Regions from separate parts of the Pectobacterium parvum genome, predicted to be linked through region 2. Evidence: predicted binding sites of a transcription regulator. Region 2 holds the regulator's gene; the other holds the start of a gene.

Region 1 (7,755 bases), 1.1 Mb from region 2:
AAGTAGGCTTCTGAGACGGCGGTGCTGCCGGATGATGCTTCGATAATCGGCGTGCCTTCTTTAATCCAGCCGTTGCACAGCCCGTAGAGAAATAAGGAACGAGCTAGGCGATGCTTCAGGCTGCCGCTGGGATGCGTGCTTTCATCTTTGAGGTAAAAATAGATACCCGGATAATCCGGCAGGGTTAGACGGATAAGATGCGTATCAGCCGAACGCTGAAAATCTGCTTCGATAGCGCTGATGGCATTTTTAACCCAGGCATTGGTCATGATGAAAACTCGGTTAGGCAGTGATGCGAATAGAGTAACGAGTTTTCAGGATAAAAAGGTTATCTTTTTATCTCTTCATGACCAATTTAATGAAATTATTTACTCTTTATTTCTGGTTTTTTGGGAATATTTTCCATTTTCATGGCTGAGGGATGCTTACCCAAAAAACATGGCGATGGCTGCAGCTAGCACAACGAGAGCCATTAAAGCGAACGCCATATTGATGGCACTGATAATGAAAGGGAATGCGATCACAGCGATACCAAGCATGGCTGCGCTCATGCAAGGTCTGGTGGATTCACGGCGAGCGAAGCCGAAAACAGCGAAAATTATCGCAAGGCAACCTAATACGGATGTTGCTGCAATCACTAACCGCTCTTCATTGAATGAGGATTGCTGTGGTGGTGTGGGCGCCGCTTTTCCTATTAATCTATCCAACGTAGTATCACGGATGGAGACAATTTTTTCTGCGATTCGCTCTTCAATCGGTACTTCTGGTGTTGATGGTCCGACCCAAAAGTAAGATACGGCAATCACTAATCCGATTGCGCCCAAAATCATACCTATAGTACTGAGTTTATTGTTTTTATCCTTTGTCATCGTTTCGCCACTCCTGATTGGCATAAAACACGTCACTGGCTGATGCGTAATGAATTGTAGAAATCAATCTGTCTGCTTATCGTATTACCTTCTGTAAAAGGTAATGAAATTCCATATTATACAATCCATTATGATTTTTCATTATCGAATGGTGATGTGGTTTTTTGATGTTGTCAGTGAATATTGAAGGCGATTTTTAATGGGAAGAACATTGCTTTTCTCTCTTAATGGGGGAAAGTAGGGCAAGGTTTTCTATCGGCGGGCTATATTAGGTAAAACTATGCTAGATAAAATTGATCGCACACTGCTGAATATGCTGCAACAGGATTGCACACTTTCACTACAGACGCTGGCCGATGCGGTTAATCTGACATCTACGCCGTGCTGGAAACGACTGAAGCGTCTGGAGGAGGAAGGAATCATCCGGGCTCGGGTGGCGTTGCTGGATAATGAGCGCCTGGGGTTAGGGCTGACGGCGTTTGTCTTATTGAAGACGCAGCAGCACAACCGTGACTGGTATCAGACTTTCACCCGCGTAGTGTCCGACATGCCGGAGGTGCTGGCTTTCTATCGTATGGCTGGCGAATACGATTACCTGATGCAGGTTCAGGTTGCTGATATGAAAAGCTATGATGATTTCTATAAGCGGCTGGTGAATGGTATTCCCGGGCTGGTCGATGTAACATCTAGCTTTGCTATGGAACGAATCAAACATACCACGGCACTGCCCTTATCCCTGTGATTCATCGTATATCCGTCTTTTGTATAATCACTTGTCTGAGTCTGTCATGACCCGTTTGGCTATTGGAATGAAAACCGCGTGAGACTGTTTGCTCAACTGAGTTGGTATTTTCGCCGCGAATGGCGGCGCTATCTGGGTGCTGTTGCGCTATTGATTGCGATTGCGATTCTGCAATTGCTGCCCCCTAAACTGGTCGGCGTGATTGTCGATGGTGTAACGCAGCACGGCATGTCGATGACCGAAATGATGAAGTGGATTGGCGTGATGCTGCTGACTGCCGTCATGGTCTATCTGCTGCGCTATGTGTGGCGAGTGTTCTTGTTTGGTGCGTCATACCAGTTGGCGGTTGAGCTACGAGAGGATTTTTACCGCCAACTGAGCCGCCAGCATCCGGCATTTTATCAACGTCACCGAACTGGCGATCTGATGGCGCGAGCGACTAACGATGTTGATCGCGTGGTCTTTGCCGCCGGAGAGGGCGTGCTGACTCTGGTCGATTCGATGGTGATGGGTTGTGCCGTGCTGGTTGTCATGTGTACTCAAATCAGTTGGGAACTGACCCTGCTGGCGCTGCTTCCGATGCCGGTCATGGCGATTTTCATCAAACGTTATGGCACCCAATTGCATAACCGTTTTAAATCCGCACAGGCCGCGTTTTCTTCGCTTAACGATCAGGCGCAGGAAGGTTTGACCAGCATTCGAATGATTAAAGCCTTCGGGTTGGAAAACTATCAGTCCGCGCGTTTTGCGCAGGTTGCGGCAGATGCTGGTGCCAAGAACATGCACGTTGCCCGAGTTGATGCCCGCTTTGATCCCACGATTTATATTGCCGTCGGGCTGTCGAATTTGCTGGCGATTGGTGGCGGCAGTTGGATGGTGATTAACGGTTCGCTGACGTTAGGCTTGTTGACCAGCTTTGTCATGTATCTGGGGTTGATGATCTGGCCGATGCTGGCGCTGGCCTGGATGTTTAATATTGTTGAGCGTGGTAGCGCGGCATATAGCCGTATTCGACAGCTGCTTGCGGAAGAGCTCGTGGTGAAAGACGGTGAGGAATCATTACCTGCCGAGCGGGGTGTGCTTGAGGTGAATATCTCCGCGTTTCGCTACCCGGATAATACCCGTGATGCTTTACAACATATTCAGTTTACGCTGGCACCGGGCAATATGCTGGGGCTATGTGGACCGACAGGATCGGGAAAAAGTACGCTGCTGGCGTTGATATTGCGTCATTTCGATGCCCAGTCGGGAGAGATTCGTTATCACGATCGTCCATTGAGCGCTATTCGGTTGGATGAACTGCGGAACCGTTTTGCCGTTGTGGGGCAAATGCCCTTTTTGTTTTCCGATACGGTGGCGCAAAACATCGCACTGGGTCGGCCTGATGCTACCCAACAAGAGATTGAAGAAGCGGCACGGCTTGCCAGCGTGCATGACGACATTCTGCGTTTGCCTCAGGGTTATCAGACAGAGGTCGGAGAGCGCGGCGTAATGCTATCAGGCGGTCAAAAACAGCGGATCGCGATTGCCCGTGCATTATTGCTGGATGCTGAAATTCTGGTGCTGGACGATGCGTTGTCTGCGGTTGATGGGCGAACGGAACACCAGATTTTACAGAATCTCAAAACATGGGGTGAAAAACGGACGGTGATCATTAGCGCACACCGCCTGTCGGCCTTAACCGAAGCGAATGAAATTGTGGTGTTGCAGCAAGGACAAACGGTGCAGCGTGGTACACACCGGACGCTGGCGGCACAACCTGGCTGGTATCGGGATATGTACCGTTATCAACAGCTGGAGGCGGCGCTGGATGATGTGCCGCAGTTGGAAGGAACGAAAAATGAATAGCCCTCAACAGTTTTGGCCAACCCTGAAACGTCTGCTGGCCTATGGTTCCCCCTGGCGAAAACCGCTGATGCAGGGCGTCCTGATGCTGTGGATTGCCGCAATCGCTGAAGTCTCAGGCCCTGTGTTAGTGAGCTATTTTATTGATGATTTGATAGCAAAAGGCCAATTCCCGCTGGCGATTGCAGCTGGTCTGGCTATGGTCTATATCCTGCTGCAAATTCTGGCGGCCTCGCTGCACTATTTTCAGACGCTGCTGTTTAACCGAGTCGCGGTCGGTGTCGTTCAGCAACTGCGTATTGATGTGATGGATGCGGCGTTGCGCCAGCCGCTGAGTACATTTGATACGCAGCCTGTCGGGCAACTGATTTCACGCGTTACCAATGACACCGAAGTGGTCAAAGACCTGTACGTCATGGTGGTGTCAACGGTATTACGCAGTGCGGCGCTGGTTGGTGCCATGCTGGTGGCGATGTTCAGTCTGAACTGGCAGATGGCACTGGTTGCGTTGATGATTTTCCCTGCGGTAGCGACGGTTATGGTGCTGTACCATCGCTTTAGTACGCCGACTGTGCGCAAGGTACGAAGCTATCTGGCCGACATTAATGATGGTTTCAACGAAGTGATTAATGGCATGGGCGTCATTCAGCAGTTTCGCCAGCAGGCTCGCTTTGGCAAGAAATTGGGTGCAGCCAGCTATGAACATTATGAAGCGCGGATGAAGGCCTTGCGTCTGGAAGGTTTCCTGCTGAGGCCGTTGCTGAGTCTGTTTGCCGCAATGGTGCTGTGTGGCTTATTAATCCAATTCGGTTTCAGCTCAATGGGAGCGGTTGGCGTCGGGGTCTTGTACGCGTTTATCAACTATTTGGGCCGTCTGAATGAACCGCTGATTGAACTGACAACCCAGCAGTCCATGCTACAGCAGGCGATCGTCGCTGGTGAGCGCATCTTTGAATTGATGGATGGCAAAAAGCAAAGCTACGGTGATGATGATTGTCCTCTGGCGACGGGGCGCGTCGATATTGACGAGGTTTCTTTCTCGTATGGCACAGAAAAACGTGTGCTACAGAATATTTCTCTGACGATACCTGAGCGCGGATTCGTCGCGCTGGTCGGACATACCGGCAGTGGGAAAAGTACGCTAGCCAGTTTGCTTATGGGGTATTACGCGCCGGATGAGGGCGAGATTCGTCTTGATGGCCGTCCGCTGTCGACGCTTTCCCATGCGGTGTTGCGCCAAAATGTGGCAATGGTGCAACAGGATCCGGTTGTGCTGGCGGAATCCATGTTTGTGAATGTAACGCTGGGACGTGATATCAGCGAAGAGGCCGTCTGGCGCGTGCTGGAAGTGGTGCAGCTTGCCGAACTGGTTCATGCTTTCCCTGAAGGATTGCACACGCGCATTGGTGAGCAGGGGAATAACCTGTCTACCGGACAGAAGCAGTTGCTGGCGATTGCGCGAGTACTGGTGCAAACGCCTAAAATCCTGATTCTCGATGAAGCGACGGCGAATATTGACTCGGGTACGGAGCAGGCTGTGCAAAAGGCGCTGCGCATTATCAGGGAACAAACGACCTTGATTATCATCGCCCATCGGCTTTCCACTATCGTTGAGGCCGACACGATTATGGTGCTCCATCGTGGGCAAACCGTTGAGCGGGGAACGCATGAGCAACTGCTGCAACAGCAGGGGCGCTATTATCAAATGTATCAATTGCAGCTCGCCGGAGAGGATCTTGCCGCCACCAGCACGGAGCCTTGCCCTGCGCACTGAGACTTACCTGAGATAGTATCTCGGTCTGCACCGCCTTGTGTGGTGCAGACCGACAGTCTATTCATGGCTTCGCACCATCAATAAGCATCATGATTCAGGTTTCCCCCCCGCTGCACTGAAAATACTCGTTATGCACTAAATTAGTGCAATTCTCGCCCGATTCTTCCTACACTTCTTTCCCCACCGGGTTTTATTTTTGCCCTTTCTTATCGTTAATTGCGTTCTCTTTCCTGATTTGTGCCAGATAAATCATTTATGGCACACCCTTTGCTTTAGTCATGACGTAGACCGACTTCATAGAGCATGTAATCGAACAAGTGACGGGCGAAAGCCTGAACATAATGGCTAGGGGGAAGATAAATGAAACTGGTTACTGTGGTGATAAAACCATTCAAGCTGGAAGATGTACGTGAAGCGTTATCTTCTGTCGGCATCCAGGGACTCACCGTCACTGAGGTGAAAGGGTTTGGTCGTCAGAAAGGACACGCGGAGCTATACCGCGGCGCGGAATACAGCGTTAACTTTTTACCTAAGGTAAAAATTGATATCGCGATTGCAGACGACCAACTGGATGAAGTGATCGACGTCATCAGCAAATCCGCGTACACCGGAAAAATTGGTGATGGCAAAATTTTTGTCGCCGAATTGCAAAGAGTTATCCGTATTCGTACGGGTGAAACTGACGAAGCCGCACTTTAACAACACCTAGCGTAGATACGTAAATAGGGATGGATGAAAATGAAAAAACTACTCTCTTCATTAGGTCTCGGTGTGGCGGCATTACTCCCGACCTGGGCAATGGCTGCGACACCGACGATTGATAAAGCGGACAACGCTTTTATTATGATTTGTACCGTACTGGTACTCTTTATGACTATACCGGGCATTGCACTGTTTTACGGCGGCCTGATTCGTTCTAAGAACGTACTGTCCATGATGACGCAGGTGAGCGTAACGTTCGCGATGGTCTGTATCCTGTGGGTGGTTTACGGATATAGCCTGGCCTTCAGCGAAGGTAATGCCTTCTTCGGTGGTTTCAGCACCTTTATGCTGAAAGGCATCGGGATTGAATCCATCAGTGGCACCTTCTATCAGTTCGTGCACGTGGCTTATCAGGCTTCCTTTGCTTGTATCACGGTTGCGCTGATTGTCGGGGCGATTGCTGAGCGTATTCGTTTCTCCGCCGTGTTGATCTTCGTGGCGCTGTGGCTGACATTCTCCTACCTGCCGATGACGCACATGGTCTGGGGCGGTGGCTACTTGGCTGCGGATGGCGCGCTGGACTTTGCTGGCGGCACGGTCGTTCATATTAACGCCGCGGTTGCTGGGTTGGTTGGTGCTTACCTGCTGGGAAAACGTGCCGGTTTTGGCAAAGAAGCCTTCAAACCGCATAACCTGCCGATGGTGTTTATCGGTACGGCGATCCTGTATATCGGCTGGTTTGGTTTCAATGCGGGTTCTGCAGGTGCTGCGAACGGTATCGCTGCTCTGGCTTTCCTGAATACCGTTGTCGCGACGGCTGCTGCAATTCTGGCATGGGTTGGTGGTGAGTGGATGACTCGAGGTAAGCCTTCTCTGCTGGGCGCATGCTCTGGTTGTATCGCGGGTCTGGTGGCAATCACGCCTGCTGCGGGTACGGTTGGCGTCGGCGGTGCACTGATCATCGGTCTGACTGGTGGTGTTGCAGGCCTGTGGGGCGTAACGGTACTGAAAAGATGGCTGCGTGTGGATGACCCGTGTGATGTGTTCGGTGTTCACGGCGTGTGCGGCATCGTTGGTTGTATCCTGACTGGCGTATTCACCTCTGCATCACTGGGCGGTACTGGCTATGCGGAAGGCGTGACGATGGCACACCAAGTTTGGGTGCAGCTGTTCAGCGTGATGGTTTGTCTGGTGTGGTCTGGCGTAGTGGCATTTGTCGCCTTCAAGATCGCGGATATGGTTGTCGGCCTGCGTGTACCTGAAGATCAAGAGCGCGAAGGTCTGGACGTTAACAGCCATGGCGAGAGTGCTTACAACCAATAAGATCGCGTAAATTAATCAGTGAGATCATTTGAGTACAAATAAGCAGGCGTGGGGGAAACTCCACGCCTGCTTTATTATCAGTCCTAAACCACCTTCTGATGAGTAATGCTGATCAGTTAAGGATCAGTTGAACGATCCAATAGCTGTGTAAGAATCCGGAAGTGTTCTTCATTTCCGGATTTTTTATGCGTATCTCTCAGGCCATCGACCTCGTTTCACGTTACGATTCGACCCGTAATCCTTTGACTTCTCTTGGCGACTTTCTTGACCCAGAACTTATTGCCCGTTGCCTTGCTGAGTCCGGCGTGGTCACCCTGCGTAAACGCCGTCTTCCTCTCGAAATGATGGTCTGGTGCGTTGTCGGCATGGCGCTTGAACGTAAGGAGCCGCTTCATCAGATTGTCAATCGGCTGGATATTATGCTGCCCGGTAACCGTCCCTTTGTTGCTCCCAGCGCGGTTATCCAGGCTGACAGCGGCTCGGAAGTGACGCCGTTCGAC
Region 2 (7,755 bases):
TGTTCAGCTTATCCAGCGCGGTTTGGATCGGCTCTGGATCGCGGGCGCGCAGCATTTTACCAATCAGCTGTAGCTGACGGCGGCGGCCTTCTTTCTTGATTCGCTGCGCCAGTTCCACTGCCGCACGCAGATCATCGTCCAACGGGATCTTCTCCAGGGCGTTCTTGCCCAGCTCGACCAGTTCCGCGCCGAGATCTTTCAGCGCTTCGGCATCGCGCTTTATTTCACTTTTGCTGACCCAGATAATTTCATCATCTTCGTCGTCTTCTTGGTTATCGGGGGCGTCGTTCAGCCAGTCTTCGTATTTTTGCTTCATGGTTGGCTCCTAAAAAGTGTCCAGGAGCAATTCGTAACGCTACGTGTAGCGGCTCCGGGATGGTGAACAGCGTGCCCACCAGAAAAAAGAGGCTGATACTAACAGGTTTGGGCTTTGGGCGAAATTGTCCGTAGATCCTGTTAGACTAGAAAGCATTATGCTACACCATTTTATGCTCGTCATACTTCAAGTTGCATGTGCGTTGGCTGCGTTCAGTCACCCGAATCACTTACTTGAGTAAGCTCATCGGGATTCCTTCGCTTGCCGCCTTCCTGAAACTTGAATTATTTAGAGCGTATTTCTCTCCACTCCTATTTTTCGAGTGGGGATGATGGTGAGCTTTCTTCCACTCATTATGGCAGAACAATGACGATAACTACTCAGGTTGCAGAGCAGCGTAAAGCGCTGGAGCTCGCGGTTGCTCAGGCGCTGGAACTGGCGCGTGCCGGTTCTGATGCGGCAGAAGTCGCGGTGTCAAAAACGACGGGCATTAGCGTCAGTACCCGTTATGGTGAGGTTGAAAATGTTGAATTCAACAGCGATGGCGCGTTGGGCATTACGGTTTATCACCAACAGCGTAAAGGCAGCGCATCGTCTACCGATCTCAGCCCGGATGCGATAGCCCGTACCGTACAGGCCGCGCTGGATATTGCGCGTTATACCTCTGTCGATCCTTTTGCTGGTCCGGCGGATCGGGATCTTCTGGCGTTCGACACGCCGGATCTGGATCTGTTCCATCCGACCGAGCTGGATGCGGATCGCGGCATTGAATTAGCCGCTCGCGCAGAGCAGGCCGCATTACAGGCAGACAAGCGCATCACTAACACCGAAGGTGGCAGTTTTAACAGCCACTACGGTGTGAAGGTGTTCGGCAATAGCCACGGCCTACTGAAAAGCTACTGCTCTAGCCGTCACTCCATGTCCAGCTGTGTGATTGCCGAAGTGAATGGCGATATGGAGCGGGATTATGCCTATAGCGTCGGCCGTGCGTTGGATGACTTGCGCAGCCCGGAATGGGTGGGCGAAGAGTGCGCGCGCCGCACATTATCCCGCTTGTCACCGCGTAAACTGCCCACCATGCAGGCACCGGTGATGTTTTCTGCGGAGGTGGCGACGGGCCTGTTTGGCCATTTGGTTGGCGCCATCAGCGGCGGCAGCGTTTATCGTAAATCGACCTTCCTGCTGGATAAGCTCGGTCAGCAGATTCTGCCGGAGTGGCTAACGATTGAGGAGCAACCGCACTTGCTCAAAGGGCTGGCTTCTACGCCGTTCGACAGCGAAGGCGTACGGACGCAGGCGCGTGACATTGTGAAGGCGGGCGTGTTGCAGACTTGGCTCATGACAAGCTACTCCGCGCGTAAGCTGGGCATGCAGAGTACCGGCCATGCGGGTGGTATTCATAACTGGCGGATTGCCGGACAGGGTCTGGATTTCAACGGTATGTTGAAACAGATGGGCAAAGGCCTGCTGGTGACCGAACTGATGGGGCAGGGGGTAAGCGGTGTGACGGGTGACTATTCCCGTGGAGCATCCGGCTTCTGGGTCGAAAACGGCGAAATTCAATATCCGGTCAGCGAGATTACGATCGCGGGTAACCTGAAAGACATGCTGCGTAATATTGTGACGGTGGGGAATGATATCGAAACCCGAAGCAATATCCAATGTGGTTCCGTTCTGCTGCCAGCGATGAAGATCGCAGGGGAATAAGCCTGCTCTTCGTGAGTAACCGTCGCCGTCGGCAGTGTCCGACGGCTGTTACTCTATCTCTGACTTAGCGGTGGTACTCGCCCGCAGCTTCTGGCTGATAGAGTAGTTCTAGTACTTCAATTCGCGTTTCTTCACCGTTTGGCAATTGCCAGGTGATCGAATTTCCCACATGCATTCCCAATAGTGCCGCACCCAGCGGAGCCATCACCGACAGCGGTTCTTTGCTGTCCTTCACTGCGGCTGGATAAACCAGCGTGCGGATGTGCTCTTCGTTGGTATTCAGATCGCGGAAACGCACCCGACTATTCATGGTGACGACATGTGAGGGAATCGATGCCGCAGGCAGAATGTCTGCCCGATCCAGCTCCTCATTCAACGCCTGTGCGATATCGCTGTCCGCAAAGGCGGGCTGCTCCAATAACATATCCAGACGTTCCGCATCCAATTCACTGATTGTCAGGTTAGGTTTCGTCATACTCCTCTCCAGTTGGTATTTTCAGATGATATAAAAATAACCCCCGCGCCCAAAGGAGCAGGGGGTATAAGAAAATATTATGATTTATATAGGTAGATAGTAGGAGGTTCGGAAGGGAAAGTGAAGCGATCCTTGTCACGAAGGCTGGCAGATAGCTGGCTAAGGAAATAGCTAGTCCTCGTCGAACCCGGCTTCGAACAGCTCGATGACGGCGGTAAGCGCCTGTGCTTCATCCGGACCAGTGGCTTCTACCTCGATGAGACGCCCTTTGGCGGAATCCAGCATCAGCATGGCAATCACGCTGCTGGCTTCGGCTTCGGTGCCGCTGTCATTGCGCAGTATCACTTCTGCATCAAAGCTCTGCACCAGCTCGAACAACTTCATCGCTGGGCGAGCGTGCATGCCCAGCTTGTTTTTTATTTCAACCGTTTGCTGGACTGTCATGGGGTACCTGGCTGCACTGTCTTGCTGAATATTATGAGGGTTTACGTTTTTCCAGCGTACGGTGGCGCGACTGTACGTTCTTACCGCGTGAGCGGAAGTAGTCTGCCAGCTGTTCAGCAACGTAGACGGAACGGTGTTTACCGCCGGTACAGCCAATGGCAACAGTCAGATAGCTACGATTATTGGTTTCCAGCATCGGCAGCCACAGTTCCAGATAGCTGCGTGTCTGGTAGATGAAGTTGTGAACTTCGGTATGTCTGTCGAGGAATGAGGCGACGGGCTTATCCAGACCGGTCATCGGGCGCAGTTTCGGATCCCAGTGTGGGTTTGGCAGGAAGCGCACGTCAAAGACATAATCCGCATCGATAGGAATGCCATGCTTGAATCCGAATGATTCGAACACCATCGTGAGTTCGCGTTCCCGCTTGCCGAGCAGTCGAGTACGCAGCATCTCAGCCAGTTCGTGCACCGACATCTCTGAGGTATCGATAATCAGATCGGCGCGTGAACGTAGTGGTTCCAGCAGGTCGCTTTCTTCATCAATAGCGCTTTCCAGCGACAGATTCTTGCTGGACAGCGGGTGCAGGCGACGGGTATCGCTATAGCGGCGGATCAACGTATTGCGATCGGCATCCAGAAACAGCAATTGAGGCGAGAAGCTGGGTGGCAGTTGCTCCATGGCATGCTCGAAGATCTCTGGGGATTCCGGCATATTGCGCACGTCAATGCTGACCGCTGCGGAAATGTTACGCGCCGCAAGCGTATTAGCCAGTTCTGGCAGTAGAACCACTGGCAGGTTATCTACGCAGTAGAACCCCATATCTTCCTGTGCGCGCAGGGCGACAGATTTCCCTGAACCTGAGCGACCGCTGACAATCATCAGTACCATCTGACGACTCCCCTCTGGCAACGTGATGGCGAATTTTCATTGCCATGATTTTTATGATGTATCGCTAAAAAATGACGGCTTAGCGCACGGATTGCAAGTATTCTCTCGTTCTACTGCGAATAGCCCGTCATCGTGAGTATGACGATCGTCTGGTTTAACCCGCTTCCGTCATAATCAGGTACAGCTCTTCATCGCTTTGCGCCGCGCGTAGGCGTCGGCAAACCGTTTTATCCGCCAGTCGCTTGGCAACAAGCGATAGGGTATGCAAATGGGTTTTACATTGTTCCGCCGGAACCAGCAAGGCAAAAAGCAGATCAACGGCCTGATTATCAATAGCATCGAAAGCGATCGGTTGCTCTAACTGGATGAAAACACCGATGGCACCCAGCGCATTATCGTCTTCCAGCTTACCGTGAGGAATGGCAATGCCGCCGCCGATTCCCGTGCTGCCCATGCGTTCGCGGGTGAGGATGGCATCAAAAATAATCTGCGAAGGAATGTTAAGCTGCTTTGCGGCCAGCTCGCTGATAATTTCCAATGCCCGTTTCTTACTCTGGCAGTGGACGGTGCTTCGGGTGCACTCAGGACGTAATACGGTGCTGAGCTGCAATACGGGATCGTGGTTCATTTTATTTTCACTTAACGACGCTTTCACTTCTGGTGATCCCGACCCACCCGATGGATGGGCCGAGTTTGTTCCTTTGCCAAACGGCAAAGGAGAAAATTAGTGCTGCTTAAGTTTATCTTTATGCTTATTGAGCTGTCTCGCCAGCTTATCAATCAATAAATCTATCGCGGCGTACATATCTGCCGCCTCTGAGGTTGCATGCAGCTCGCCGCCATTAACGTGGAGCGTGGCCTCGGCAATTTGCTGAACTTTTTCCACTCTCAATACCACATTGACCTGATTAATCCGGTCAAAATACTGCTCTAATTTGGCAAACTTGCCATTCACAAAATCACGCAGTGGTTCAGTGATATCGATGTGGTGTCCGGTAATGTTGAGCTGCATAGTGTCTTCCTTCTCTGTTGAGATCAAACCAGTTGTTTACGCTGATTCGATGGTGGGATAGATAAAGACTCTCGGTATTTTGCCACGGTTCGACGCGCCACGATGATGCCCTGATCGGAGAGCAGCGCCGTCAGCTTGCTATCGCTTAGTGGTTTCACGGGGTTTTCCGCCGCGATAAGCTTCTTCACCAGCGCGCGGATTGCCGTTGACGACGCTTCTCCGCCGCTATCGGTATTAACGTGGCTGGAGAAGAAATATTTTAGTTCAAAAATGCCACGTGGGCTGTGCAGGAACTTTTGTGTCGTCACGCGTGAGATGGTGGATTCATGCATATCCACTGCCTGCGCGATGTCTGCCAGTACCATGGGTTTCATGAATTCTTCACCCTGCTCGAAGAAATCCTGCTGTTGCTCGACGATGCAGCGAGTCACTTTCAGTAGTGTGTCGTTGCGACTTTCCAGGCTTTTGATGAGCCAGCGCGCTTCTTGCAGATTGCTGCGGATAAACTGTCCGTCGCTGTCGTTGCGCGCGCTGTTACCCAGCGCAGCGTATTGCTGGTTAATCTGCAAGCGGGGAACGCTGTCAGTGTTCAGTTCAACGGACCAGATTCCCTGAACTTTACGAACCAGCACGTCAGGGATGACGTATTCGGATTCACCCGTGTTGATCGACTGCCCAGGGCGGGGATCGAGCGACTGGATCAGCGCCAGTGCTTCTTTCAGCACGTCTTCTTTCAGGCGCGTTACACGGATCAGACTGCGGAAATCATGGTTGGCTAACAGATCGAGATGATCGCTGACGATCAGACGAGCTTCAGCCAGACGTGGCGTGCTGTCGGCGAATTGGGAAAGCTGCACCAGCAGGCAATCGCGCAGATCGCGAGCGGCGACGCCAACGGGATCGAAGCGCTGCACGCGTTTGAGTACGGCTTCGACTTCTTCCAGCGTCACGTCGTCATCACCGATGCTGTCAAGAATGTCTTCCAGCGGCACGGTCAGGTAGCCAGTGTTGTCCACGGCATCGACGATAGAGGTCGCGATGGCGGCGTCGGTGTCTGAAAACGGCGTCAGCTCAACCTGCCACATCAGGTAGTCCTGAAGCGTTTGCGTGGTTTCGCCTTGATAAATCGGCAGCTCTTCATCGCGATAGTCGGTGCCGGTGCCTGACGGCGTGCCTGCGGAGTAGATTTCATCCCAGGTGGCATCAAGCGGCAATTCTTCCGGCATATCCCTTTGTTCAAGAGCTTCACCGGTATCCAGTGAATCGCTGTCTGCCTTTTCAAATGACTCGATTTCGTCGTGCTGATCCGTTTGTTCGAGCAACGGATTACTTTCTAACGCCAGTTGAATCTCCTGTTGCAATTCAAGCGTGGACAGTTGCAACAGACGGATCGCCTGTTGGAGCTGTGGAGTCATGGCCAGTTGCTGGCTAAGCCTGAGTTGCAAACCTTGCTTCATAAATCGCGCTAACGTCCCATAAGTACTGCAAAGATAAAATATTACCCTATCAGAGTCGGAAGCCTTCGCCCAGATACACGCGTTTTACCTGTTCATCGGCCAGAATATCGGTCGGTGAACCGTGGGCGATCAGGTTACCCTGACTCACGATGTAGGCTCGTTCACAGACATCAAGCGTTTCGCGGACGTTATGATCGGTAATCAACACGCCAAGCCCGCTGTCACGCAGATGCTCAATGATTTTTTTAATATCCAGTACGGAGATCGGGTCTACGCCCGCAAACGGTTCATCCAGCAGGATGAACTTCGGATTCGCTGCCAGCGCACGCGCAATCTCTACGCGGCGTCTTTCTCCACCGGACAGCGATTGTCCCAGACTATCGCGCAAATGAATAATATGGAATTCTTCCATTAGCTCATTGGCACGATCTTCCTGCTGTTCGGTCGTCAGATCTTTACGGATCTGTAACACCGCCATCAGATTGTCATACACGCTTAAGCGACGGAAGATAGAGGCTTCCTGCGGCAGATAGCCGATGCCGCGCAGCGCACGTTCGTGCAAAGGAAGCAGGCTGATGTCATCGTCGTCAATGACGATGCGTCCTTCATCACGCGGGACGATGCCCACCACCATGTAGAACGTTGTCGTTTTGCCAGCACCGTTCGGCCCGAGCAGGCCGACGATTTCACCAGAATTAACGGTGAGGCTGACGTTTTCTACGACCTTACGGCCTTTGTACGCCTTGGCTAGATTTTCTGCGGTTAATGTTGCCATAACTTATTCGGTGACCCGTGGTTGCGGTTGCTGAGAACGAGAAGGCTGGCTCTTGTTCTCTTTCTCCTGAAGCTGAGAAGGAACCAACACCGTCGTCACGCGTTTTCCTTTATCGCTGGTCGCTTCCATCTGCTGCTGTTTCACCAGATAAGTGATGCGATCGCCTTTGACATTGCTGTCCTGCTGTTCCAGATAAGCATTGCCTGTGAGTACCAGAAAGTCTTTGGCCAGCTCGTAGCGGATTTTCTGTGCGTGACCTTTCACCGGCTTGCCATTGTCCTGCATCTGGTAGAACGTCACGGGGTTGCCGTAACCTTCCACCACTTCACTGCCTTGCGTGCCTTGTGGACGCGTCACGACGACCTTATCGGCTTTCACCTCAATCGTCCCTTGTTTTACGACAACATTGCCGGTGAACGTCACCGTATTGCCCTGCATGTCCAGAGATTGCTGTGCTGAATCAATGTGAATAGGTTGGTTGCTATCGCCAGTGACGGCAACGGCGGAAACGCTGACGGCGAACAGCGAGCTGGCGATCAGGGTGTTACGCATCAGATTATTGGTTTTGGATTTCATAAGAGGTTTTTACCTTTTCGATCAACTCGGCCGTTTTGTTACGCAGATTCCCGCGCATTTTCATTCCGCTTGAGGTAAAGCTGGCACCGTACAGGGTGACTTCA

What was found. Region 2 encodes sigma-54, which starts transcription at its own class of promoters, with help from an activator protein. Its sites were predicted from a motif close to GTTGGCACANNTTTCGCTNT; they were not measured.
Region 1: glnK (P-II family nitrogen regulator) is a predicted target of sigma-54. The motif match lies at 5,485-5,504, and genes of this name have one in related genera.

Annotation. Positions count from the first base shown of each region.
Region 1 is NZ_CP087392.1:3,459,106-3,466,860, reverse strand. Features, by position in the region: gene LOZ86_RS15560 (PLP-dependent cysteine synthase family protein) at 1-269, opposite strand, end outside; gene LOZ86_RS15555 (hypothetical protein) at 426-869, opposite strand; gene LOZ86_RS15550 (Lrp/AsnC family transcriptional regulator) at 1,150-1,611, shown strand; gene LOZ86_RS15545 (SmdA family multidrug ABC transporter permease/ATP-binding protein) at 1,690-3,459, shown strand; gene LOZ86_RS15540 (SmdB family multidrug efflux ABC transporter permease/ATP-binding protein) at 3,452-5,230, shown strand; gene glnK (P-II family nitrogen regulator) at 5,591-5,929, shown strand; gene amtB (ammonium transporter AmtB) at 5,969-7,255, shown strand; partial or broken gene LOZ86_RS15525 (IS4 family transposase) at 7,441-7,755, shown strand, end outside.
Region 2 is NZ_CP087392.1:4,537,500-4,545,254, reverse strand. Features, by position in the region: gene yjgA (ribosome biogenesis factor YjgA) at 1-316, opposite strand, end outside; gene pmbA (metalloprotease PmbA) at 683-2,023, shown strand; gene rnk (nucleoside diphosphate kinase regulator) at 2,088-2,498, opposite strand; gene npr (PTS phosphocarrier protein NPr) at 2,670-2,942, opposite strand; gene rapZ (RNase adapter RapZ) at 2,974-3,831, opposite strand; gene ptsN (PTS IIA-like nitrogen regulatory protein PtsN) at 3,986-4,459, opposite strand; gene hpf (ribosome hibernation promoting factor) at 4,556-4,843, opposite strand; gene rpoN (RNA polymerase factor sigma-54) at 4,867-6,300, opposite strand; gene lptB (LPS export ABC transporter ATP-binding protein) at 6,350-7,075, opposite strand; gene lptA (lipopolysaccharide ABC transporter substrate-binding protein LptA) at 7,079-7,651, opposite strand; gene lptC (LPS export ABC transporter periplasmic protein LptC) at 7,632-7,755, opposite strand, start outside.